DNA from 3 places in the Bradyrhizobium sp. I1.14.4 genome. Region 2 is predicted to be linked to each of the others. Evidence: predicted binding sites of a transcription regulator. Region 2 holds the regulator's gene; each other region holds the start of a gene.
What was found. Region 2 encodes LexA, which represses DNA repair genes until DNA is damaged. Its sites were predicted from a motif close to TGTTCNNNNTGTGTTCNG; they were not measured.

Region 1 (3,252 bases), on a different contig from region 2:
CTTGATCGCGCTCTCAGGATCATCGAATGGCTCGAAATAAACGAGCTTCACCACATCATATTTCTCAGTGAAACTCTCGATGAGCTTCAGCTTGTGCTCGCCCACGCGGCGAATGAGGTCATTTGTCACACCGATGTAGAGCGTGCCGCCGATGTGGCTCGCAAGAATGTAGACGTAGAAGCTGCGTGCGCCCAACTTCCGCCTCTGGATACTGGGTCGCCCGGTCAAGCCGGGCGATGACATCGACTATGCAGCGAGATCAGGGTCCATACTACTCCCCCGCCTGCAGCTTGCGCGGGGCGGGGAACAGGTCGGGGGCGGCTCCCTTGACGAAGCGGGGGACTTCGATCGGGGTCTCGGCCTTGCTGAAGTCGAGTTCCTCGATGCGGCCGGCGCGTTTCTCGATCTTGTCGGCGGAGATCAGGATCTGCCTGACGTCCTCGTTCGCCTGGCCGAAGTGATTTTGCAGCTTGAGCACGCGATCGCGCAGGCGGGTGAGGTCGTCGCCGAGATGCATCACCTCGTTGCGGATCTGGTCGGCGGCGTCGCGGATGCGGGCGTCCTTCAGGATCTGCTGCATCACCTGGATCGCCAGCATCAGCAGCGAGGGCGACACCAGCACGACGCGGGCGCGATAGGCCTTCTGGACCACGTCGTCGAAGCCGTCGTGGATCTCGGCATAAACCGATTCCGAGGGCACGAACATCAGCGCGGTGTCCTGGGTCTCGCCGGGGATCAGGTACTTCTCCGCGATGTCGCTGACATGCTTCAGCACGTCGGCGCGCAGCCGCTGGCTGGCGAATTTGCGTTCCTCGTCGCTGCGCGCATCGTGCAGCGCGGTCATGGCCTCCAGCGGAAACTTCGCGTCGATGCAGAGCGGGCGCTGGTCCGGCAGGAATACCACGCAATCCGGCCGCTTGCCTGACGTCAGCGTGTACTGGAACTCGAACGAGCCCTTCGGCATGCCGTCCTGGACGATCGCCTCCATTCGTGCCTGGCCGAAGGCACCGCGCGACTGCTTGTTGGCGAGCACGTCGCGCAGCGTCGTCACCTGGGTCGTGAGCTCGTTGAGGTTCTTGTGCGCGTGATCGATGATGCCGAGTCGCTCATGCAGCACGCGCAGCGAATCCATCGTGTTGCGCGTGGTCTGTTCCATCGATTGGCCGACCCGGTGGGTCACCGAATCGAGCCGCTCGTTGACGGCACGGGCCATCTCGGCCTGTCGGCCGGCCAGTGCCTGTCCCATCGCGTCGACCCGTCCGGAGGATTCGCTCTGGGCCCGCAGCATGTCGGCAAGCCGCTCCTCCAGTTCGTCGGCGCGAATGGCCTGAGCCATCGCGAGTTCCGCGCCGCGCCGGCTGGCGCGTGCGATCACCACGGCGATGGCGAACAGCAGGATCAGCGCCAGCGCGCCAAGGCCGATCAAGGCGTCGGAGACCCGGACCGGAAGGTCGCCAATCGTGAGCAGAATTTCGTTCATGCCATCAGCTGTAGCCGATTCGGTGTCGTCATCGAACGAAAAGGGAACAATTATGGTAAACACTCGCTTAAATTTCTTGGTTAACGTCGCATGAAGAAAGGTGGCTGGTGGCTGCCTTAACCGGTTCCTGAGCGCATTGACCCCATGAAGTCAGCAGCTTAAATCGCCGCCATGGCATTAAGAGAAATCATCATCCTGCCGGACAAGCAGTTGCGTCTGGTGTCGAAACCGATCGAGAAGGTGACGCCGGAGATCCGCAAGCTCGCCGACGACATGCTCGAGACCATGTACGACGCGCCCGGCATTGGGCTCGCGGCGATCCAGGTCGCGCAGCCGCTGCGGCTGATCACCATGGACCTCGCCAAGCGCGACGAGAACGGCGAGACCAGGCCGCAGCCGCGGGTGTTCATCAATCCGGAGATCATTTCGCACTCGGAGGAGCTGTCGGTCTACGAAGAGGGCTGCCTGTCGATCCCGGAATATTACGAGGAGGTCGAGCGCCCGGCGCGGGTGCGCCTGCGCTTCACCGACCTCGACGGCAAGCTGCATGAGGAGGATGCCGAGGGGCTCTACGCCACCTGCATCCAGCACGAGATCGATCACCTCAACGGCGTGCTGTTCGTGGACTATCTGTCGAAGCTGAAGCGCGACCGCGTGTTCAAGAAATTCGAGAAGGCCGCCAAGCGCGCGGCGGAGTAGGCGCGCGCACTCCGCCGTCATGCCCGGGCTCGACCCGGGCATCCACGTCTTCCTTCTGGGAGACCAAAGACGTGGATGGCCGGGCATGGGCGAGCGAAAGCGACGCCGTCCTTGACGGCTATGCCCGGCCATGACGAAGATTGGATCCTCCCGGAAGAACCTGATCGCATGCCTCTTCGCCTGATCTTCATGGGCACGCCCGATTTCGCGGTGCCGACGCTGCTGGAGCTTGTGGCCCATGGCCACGAGGTCGTGGCGGTCTACACCCGCGCGCCGAAGCCGGGCGGGCGCCGCGGCCTGCAGCTGCAGCCGACGCCGGTCGAGCAGGAGGCACGCCGCCTCGGCATACCAGTGCTGACGCCGAAGACGCTGAAGACGCCGGAAGCGCTCGATGAGTTTCGCGCGCATGACGCCGATGCCGCTGTCGTGGTCGCCTATGGCATGATCCTGCCGCAGGCCATTCTCGACGCGCCCAGGCTCGGCTGCTTCAATCTGCATGCCTCGCTGCTGCCGCGCTGGCGCGGTGCCGCGCCGATCAACCGCGCCATCATGGCCGGCGATGCCGAAAGCGGCGTGATGGTGATGAAGATGGATGTCGGCCTCGACACCGGCGACGTCGCGATGGCCGAGCGGCTGCCGATCTCGGACAGCATGACGGCATCCGACCTGCACGACGCGCTGGCGCCGCTCGGCGCCGACCTGATGGTGCGTGCGATGGGCGCGCTGCAGCGCGGCGGGCTGCAGCTGACGAAGCAGAGCGAGGACGGCGTCACCTATGCCGCCAAGATCGAGAAGGCCGAGGCGCGAATCGACTGGAAGCAGCCGGCGCATGCGGTGCTGCGTCATATTCACGGGCTGTCGCCGTTCCCCGGCGCCTGGTGCGAGCTCGCGGGCGAGGGCGAGCAGGTGCGGCTGAAAATCCTGCGCTGCGAGCTTGCCAAGGGCTCGGGCGAACCGCGCAATGTGCTCGACGACAATTTTGCGGTCGCCTGCGGTGACGGCGCGGTCCGGATTCTCGAATTGCAGCGTGCCGGCAAGGCGCCGATGAAGGCGGCGGATTTTCTGCGCGGCAC
Region 2 (3,252 bases):
AGCGGACGGTCGGTGCCGGCGAAGCGGTGCGGATCTTCACCGGCGGCGTGATCCCCAATGGCGCCGACGCCGTCATCATCCAGGAAGACACCAGGGTCGACGGCGACCACATCGCGATCACGGAAGCCGCAACCGCCGGGCGGCACATCCGCCCCGCCGGCGTCGACTTCCGTGAGGGCGACGTGCTGCTCGCCGCCGGCAGCCGCCTCTCCGACCGCGCGCTGTCGCTGGCGGCTGCCATGAACTATCCGGAGCTCGTGGTGCACCGCCGTGCGAAGGTCGCGGTGCTGGCGACCGGCGACGAGCTCGTGATGCCGGGCTCGAAGCCCGGCCCGGGCCAGATCGTCTATTCCAACGGTTATGCGCTGCGGGCGCTGGCGCGCGCCGAAGGCGCCGAGACCATCGACCTCGGGGTTGCCGCCGACACGGTGGAAGCGACCACCGCCGGCATCCGCCGGGCGCGAGAGACCGGTGCCGACGTCCTGATCACCACCGGCGGTGCCTCGGTCGGCGACCACGATCTGGTCAAGCGGTCGCTGGAGGCCGAGGGCGTCGACATGGCGTTCTGGCGGATTGCGATGCGGCCGGGCAAACCGATGATGCATGGCCGGCTCGGCGCGATGCGGGTAATCGGCCTGCCCGGCAATCCGGTATCCTCCTATGTCTGCGCCTTCCTGTTTCTGGTGCCGTTGATTCGGGCGCTGAGCGGCCGGAAAGCGATTCATCATGTCCGCGTCACCGCCCTGCTCGGCCGCGACCTCGCCGCCAACGACCAGCGCGAGGACTACCTGCGTGCGCGTCTCGAGGAGCGCGAAGACGGTACGCTGATCGCAACCCCCGTGGTGCAGCAGGACTCTTCGCTGCTCGGGAATCTCGCTGCGGCACGGGCACTTCTCGTGCGTCCGCCGTTTGCGCCTGCCGCTGCCAAGGGCAGCGAATGCAAGATCCTGACGCTGCCCGAATAGGGTTTTCGCCCCCCGCCGATTGTGCGTGGCCGAGCGCGTTCACCGGAAATTAAGTGGTTGCGGAACACATATCGAACATATAGTGTCCGTTCATGATTTGTTTCGAGTACTAGTGTCTACAAAATGGGAGGCCGCGAGGGAGCGCTTGTAATGAGCACCGTGCTCCTGAGGTCAGGCCCCACCTGAAAAGTCTCGGAATCGAACGACGCTATCAACCGGGGGAATACTCGAGATGCTCACGCGCAAACAGTACGAACTTCTGCGTTTCATCAATGAACGTCTGAAAGAGGCCGGTGTGCCGCCCTCCTTCGACGAGATGAAGGATGCGCTCGACCTGCGCTCGAAGTCCGGTATCCACCGCCTGATCACTGCGCTGGAGGAGCGCGGCTTCATCCGCCGCCTGCCCAACCGCGCCCGTGCCATTGAAGTCATCAAGCTGCCCGAACTGTCGGCCGGCGGCAGCAACGGCCGCCGCGGCTTCACGCCAAGCGTTATCGAAGGCACCCTCGGCAAGCGCACCAGCACGCCGCCGACCGCCGAGGACGACGGCAACCGTCCGGTCGCGGTCCCGGTGATGGGCCGGATCGCCGCCGGTACGCCGATAGAGGCGTTGCAGACGCGCAGCCACACCATCAGCGTGCCGCCCGACATGCTCGGCTCCGGCGAGCATTATGCGCTGGAAGTGCGCGGTGACTCGATGGTCGACGCCGGCATCCTCGACGGTGACATGGCGCTGATCCAGCGCAACGACGTCGCCAACACCGGCGACATCGTGGTGGCGCTGATCGACGAGGAGGAAGCCACCCTGAAGCGCTTCCGCCGCCGCGGCGCATCGATTGCGCTGGAGCCGGCCAACACCGCCTATGAAGTGCGCATCCTGCCGCCGAACCGGGTGCGCATCCAGGGCAAGCTGATCGGTCTTTATCGCAAATACTGACGGCGGCAAGGAACGAGCAACACGTCGGATCGTTCCTTGAAGGATAGCGTAGCGTGCGGCCTGCCGGATGCGCTCCGATACCTCTCACGCAGCGTCGCGTGTTTGTGATCGGGACGTTCTGCGGCAAGTCGTACAATCGCCCAGAAACGAGCAGATACTCGTTCGCTATCGTCCACTCTGGTAGAGGCCTATGCCTCAGGGAGAGGCACGGGTCGCTACCTCAATGAGGAGCCATCCGATGTGTGACTATAGTCTGCACGCCGTGGCATCGCGCCCCGCCATTGTCGGAGAGACGCTGATCACCACGACTTTTCGCGGGACGTCGACCCGCGGCTTTGCTTCGGAGAATGATCCCACCGTCGCGGTCTGCATGCTGCCGGGCACCGAGCTCGCTTTCGCCGAGAACGTTCGCTACGACAGCCGCTGGATCTGGACCAAGACGCTGAACTATCGCGTCGGCGTGTTCAACGAAGTCGAGCCCGACGTGCCCGATCGCCATCATGACGCGGTCGAATTTCCCGACGGCAGCCATGTGCTGGTGACCCAGCTCGTCGAGGGACAGCGCGTCAGCGTGCTGCAATTGCCGGCGCTGCATCCGGCGGTCGAGCACAAGCCGAAGGTTGTGGAGCGGCGGCCCTCCGCATTCGCATCGCTGTTTTTGGGTTGAACGCATCGTCGCCGCGGAATGAGCCGTTCGGCGGCGAGTGACCTAAGCGATTTCGAGCGACCCCGGATTTCGGGTTCCGGGGCGCAGCAGGAGATTTGCGTCGGCGGACGCCTTGGCGCATCATCGTGCACGGAGGACGTGCGCGGTGGTCGATAAGGTCACATGGCAAAAAGCTGGTCGCGTCACGGAGCCGGGCCGCTACATGTTCCGGTTCGGCTGGCTGACGGTGACGGCTGACGACCTGAAGGTCTGGGAGCAGTTTCCCGAGGCTTCCTTCACCCTCGTCAAGAAGCCCGACGCTGGCCCCGATTCCGACGAGTACCATCTCGGCCTGTTCGAGCTGCCTTCCGGCCCCCCACCCGACAACGGCTAATCTTCGCCCTCTAATCTTCGCCCTGCAGATCAGTCTCGGCGGGCGTCGCGTCGACAGCGGACCGCGGCGCGGCGGCAGGCGCGCGCAGCGTCGTCTCGCTCTCGCCGTCGCCGGGAATCGCCGGCGACCACGGCCGGTCGATCCCGCCGGGCTTGACCGCATCGACGGCGTAGCCGTCCCTGATCCGCCGTAGCACCAGCGCGCCGTGGCGGCGCAGCCGCTCGGCATCGATCACGGACGCCGCGCAGCCCAGCGGCGCCGGCCGCGCAGTCACGATCAGCGCCGCGCGCTCGCAATCGTCGGCCAGCGC
Region 3 (3,252 bases), on a different contig from region 2:
CTCGCCGGTCGCGCTCATCTTTCGGACGAAGCCGAGCGATTCGTAGAAGGCGATGCTGGCGCGCATCTCGCTGACGCCGAGCGTGAGGACGGTGAAGCGGGCGGTCGGAGCGTTACTCATGTTTTACCTTTCCCGTCATTGCGAGCCACCGGGTCGCGCGAATGCGCGCCCGATGACAGGCTCCGCGAAGCAATCCATTGTGCCGCATCTGCCGAGACATGGATTGCTTCGTCGCTTCGCTCCTCGCAATGACGATCATCACGGATTTTTAGCACCTAGAACAGGCTCAGCTGCTGCCCGTTGCGCTTCGGCTTGGCGAAGTGATCGGTGGTCAGCTTGGTGCGCCGCTTGTTGAGGCCGAGCTTCTCGCAGGCGATCTCGAAGCGGCGGCCGATCATCCAGGCCATCGGGCCGGTGCCCTTCATCCGGGTGCCCCATTGCGAGTCGTAGTCGCGGCCGCCGCGCATGTCGCGGATCAGCGTGAAGACGTGACGATAGCGGTCGGGATAGTTCGCCATCAACCATTCGCGGAACAGATCGCGCACCTCGAGCGGCAGCCGCAGCAGCACATAGCTCGCCTCCCTGGCGCCGGCATGCGCGGCGGCATCGAGGATGCGCTCGATCTCGGAATCGTTCAGCGCCGGGATCACCGGCGCGACCATCACCGTGGTCGGGATACCGGCGTCAGCGAGCCGCTTGATCGCCTCGAGCCGCTTCGGCGGGGTCGAAGCGCGCGGCTCCATGGTGCGGGCGAGCTTCGGGTCGAGCGCCGTCACCGAGAGCGCGACCTTGGCGAGATTGCGCTTGGCCATCCGCGCCAGGATGTCGATGTCGCGCGTCACGAGCGCCGACTTGGTGACGATGCCGACCGGGTGGCCGGCGCGCTCCAGCACCTCGAGGATGCCGCGCATGATTTTGCGTTCGCGCTCGATCGGCTGATAGGGATCGGTGTTGGTGCCGATCGCGATCATCCGCGCCTCGTAGTCCGGCGCCGCCAGCTCCTTCTCGAGCAGCGCGGGCGCGTCCGGCTTGGCGAACAGCTTCGATTCGAAGTCCAGCCCCGGCGACAGGCCGAGATAGGCGTGGGTTGGCCGCGCGAAGCAATAGACGCAGCCATGCTCGCAGCCGCGATAGGGATTGATCGACCGGTCGAAGCCGATGTCCGGCGAGTCGTTGCGGGTAATCACCTTGCGCGAGGTGTCCAGCGCCACGGTGGTCTGGAACGGCGGCAGGTCTTCAAGGCTCTGCCAGCCGTCATCGAAGGCCGTCCGCGCCTCGGCCTCGTAGCGGCCGCTGGTATTGGACTGCGCGCCGCGGCCACGCCGCCGCTCGCGCTCGATCGCGACCGCAAGTTCGGGAAAAGGGGTGGGTGCACCCGCCGGGTTATCGGAGGGCGCCGTTACCGGCGGGTGCTTGAGGGCATGAGAGGATGCTCGGCTCATGTTCTGAAGCTAGCACAGCTTGAGAACAAATCAAGAACATGAACCAAGAAATTCCACAAAGTGATGGCGTAAAAATCTGCAGGCGAACAGGCTGCTTTGAATATGACAAGGTGATAACACGGCCGGAGTTTCTCCACCGTCTGAGCCACCGAAGCCTCAAATCATGCTGAGCGTGATCATTCCAACCGACGGGGTCGAGCGCACCGCGGTCGCAACATTGGCGGCGCTGGTGCCGGGCGCGGCTGCGGGCGTCGTTCGCGAGGTGCTGCTGGTCGACCGCACCAATACAGACATCATGGAGCGCGTCGCCGACGTCGCCGGCTGCGGCTTCCTGCGCTTCGAGGGCACGCGTGCCGCAGCTCTTGCCGCTGGCGCACGGCAGGCGCGTTCGCCCTGGCTGATGTTCCTGCATCCGGGCGCGGTGCTCGACGCCGGCTGGATCGAGGAGACCACCCAGTTCATCCAGATGGTGGCGGCCAGCGGCAAGGACCGCGCCGGCGTCTTCCGCTACGCCCGCGCGCCCTACTCCGACCCCGGCCTGCGCGACGGCCTCAAATTCGTCGCCCGGATGATCACCGGGCCATCGGCCGAACAGGGCCTTCTGATCGCACGCGAGCATTACGAACGGATCGGCGGCTACCGGCCCGACGCCCGCCGCTCCGAGGCGCGCCTGCTGCGCCGGCTCGGCCGCTCCTCCCGCACCATGCTGCGCAGCCGGATCATGGTGGCGTAAGCCCCGCTCGCAGAAAACGTGGGGGAGCCCTTGCCATTTATTTGATTCCGTCAAATAATATGTTTGATGAAATCAACTTCCAATGACACCTCGCTCGAGAGCCAGGTCGCCGCGGTCCGCGGCTTCAGCCGGTTCTACACCCGCAAGCTCGGCATCATCGAGCCGAAGCTCTTGCACTCGACATTCACGCTGCAGGAAGCGCGCATTATCTACGAGCTCGCGCATCGTGCGGATTGCACCGCGACCGATCTGGTGCGCGATCTCGACCTCGATGCCGGCTTCGTCAGCCGCACGCTACAGGCCTTACAGCGCCGCCAGATCGTGACGCGCAAGCCGTCGAAAGTCGACAAACGCATCAATGAGATCACCCTCACCGCCAAGGGCCGCGCCGCGTCTGCCGACCTCGAAAGCCGCTCGCGCAGCGAGGTCGCGGCGCTGCTGAAGCAGATCGATGGCAGCCGCCGCGCCGCGGTGGTGCGCGCGATGGGCACGATCGAGCAATCGCTGGAGCCGCCGACCGAAAAGCCGGTCGGCTTCCTGCTGCGCAGCCATCGCGGCGGCGACATGGGCTGGGTCGTCTCGCGACAGGGACAAGCCTACGCCGAGGAATATGGCTGGGACATCAGCTACGAGGCATTGGTGGCCGAGATCTGTGCGCAGTTTCTGCGATCGTTCGATCCGGCCCGCGAGCATTGCTGGATCGCGGAGGTCAACGGCGAACCGGTCGGCTCGATCTTCCTGGTCAACGGCGGTGACGGGATCGCGAAACTGCGCCTGTTGCTGGTGGAGGAGAAGGCCCGCGGGCTCGGCGTCGGCCGCGCCCTGGTGGAGCAATGCGTCCGCTCCGCACGCGAGATGGGCTACAGGAAGATGACGCTGTGGACCCAGAGCATCCTGGTCGCCGCGCGCGGCATCTATGCCCGTGCCGGTTTCCAGCGTGTCAGGGAAGAAAAGCACCACAGCTTCGGCGTCGACCTGGTCGGCGAGACCTGGGAGCTGGAACTTTAGCTGATCCGCAGATTCACTTCACCTCCCCCGCTTGCGGCAGAGGGGGCGCAGTCTCGTCATGGCTCGATT

Region 1: a site for LexA is predicted at 1,512-1,529, ahead of ABIB78_RS20950 (DNA recombination protein RmuC). Genes of this name have one in related genera too.
Region 3: a site for LexA is predicted at 1,464-1,481, ahead of ABIB78_RS03300 (PA0069 family radical SAM protein). Genes of this name have one in related genera too.

What each region holds. Positions count from the first base shown of each region.
Region 1 is NZ_JBNDLA010000010.1:29,525-32,776, reverse strand. It holds gene ABIB78_RS20955 (GIY-YIG nuclease family protein) at 1-195, opposite strand, end outside; gene ABIB78_RS20950 (DNA recombination protein RmuC) at 272-1,480, opposite strand; gene def (peptide deformylase) at 1,652-2,179, shown strand; gene fmt (methionyl-tRNA formyltransferase) at 2,348-3,252, shown strand, end outside.
Region 2 is NZ_JBNDLA010000006.1:286,495-289,746, forward strand. It holds gene ABIB78_RS15625 (molybdopterin molybdotransferase MoeA) at 1-965, shown strand, start outside; gene lexA (transcriptional repressor LexA) at 1,198-1,902, shown strand; gene ABIB78_RS15635 (hypothetical protein) at 2,141-2,569, shown strand; gene ABIB78_RS15640 (hypothetical protein) at 2,715-2,942, shown strand; gene ABIB78_RS15645 (ComEC/Rec2 family competence protein) at 2,953-3,252, opposite strand, start outside.
Region 3 is NZ_JBNDLA010000001.1:699,960-703,211, reverse strand. It holds gene ABIB78_RS03305 (VOC family protein) at 1-120, opposite strand, end outside; gene ABIB78_RS03300 (PA0069 family radical SAM protein) at 276-1,442, opposite strand; gene ABIB78_RS03295 (glycosyl transferase) at 1,606-2,175, shown strand; gene ABIB78_RS03290 (bifunctional helix-turn-helix transcriptional regulator/GNAT family N-acetyltransferase) at 2,242-3,183, shown strand.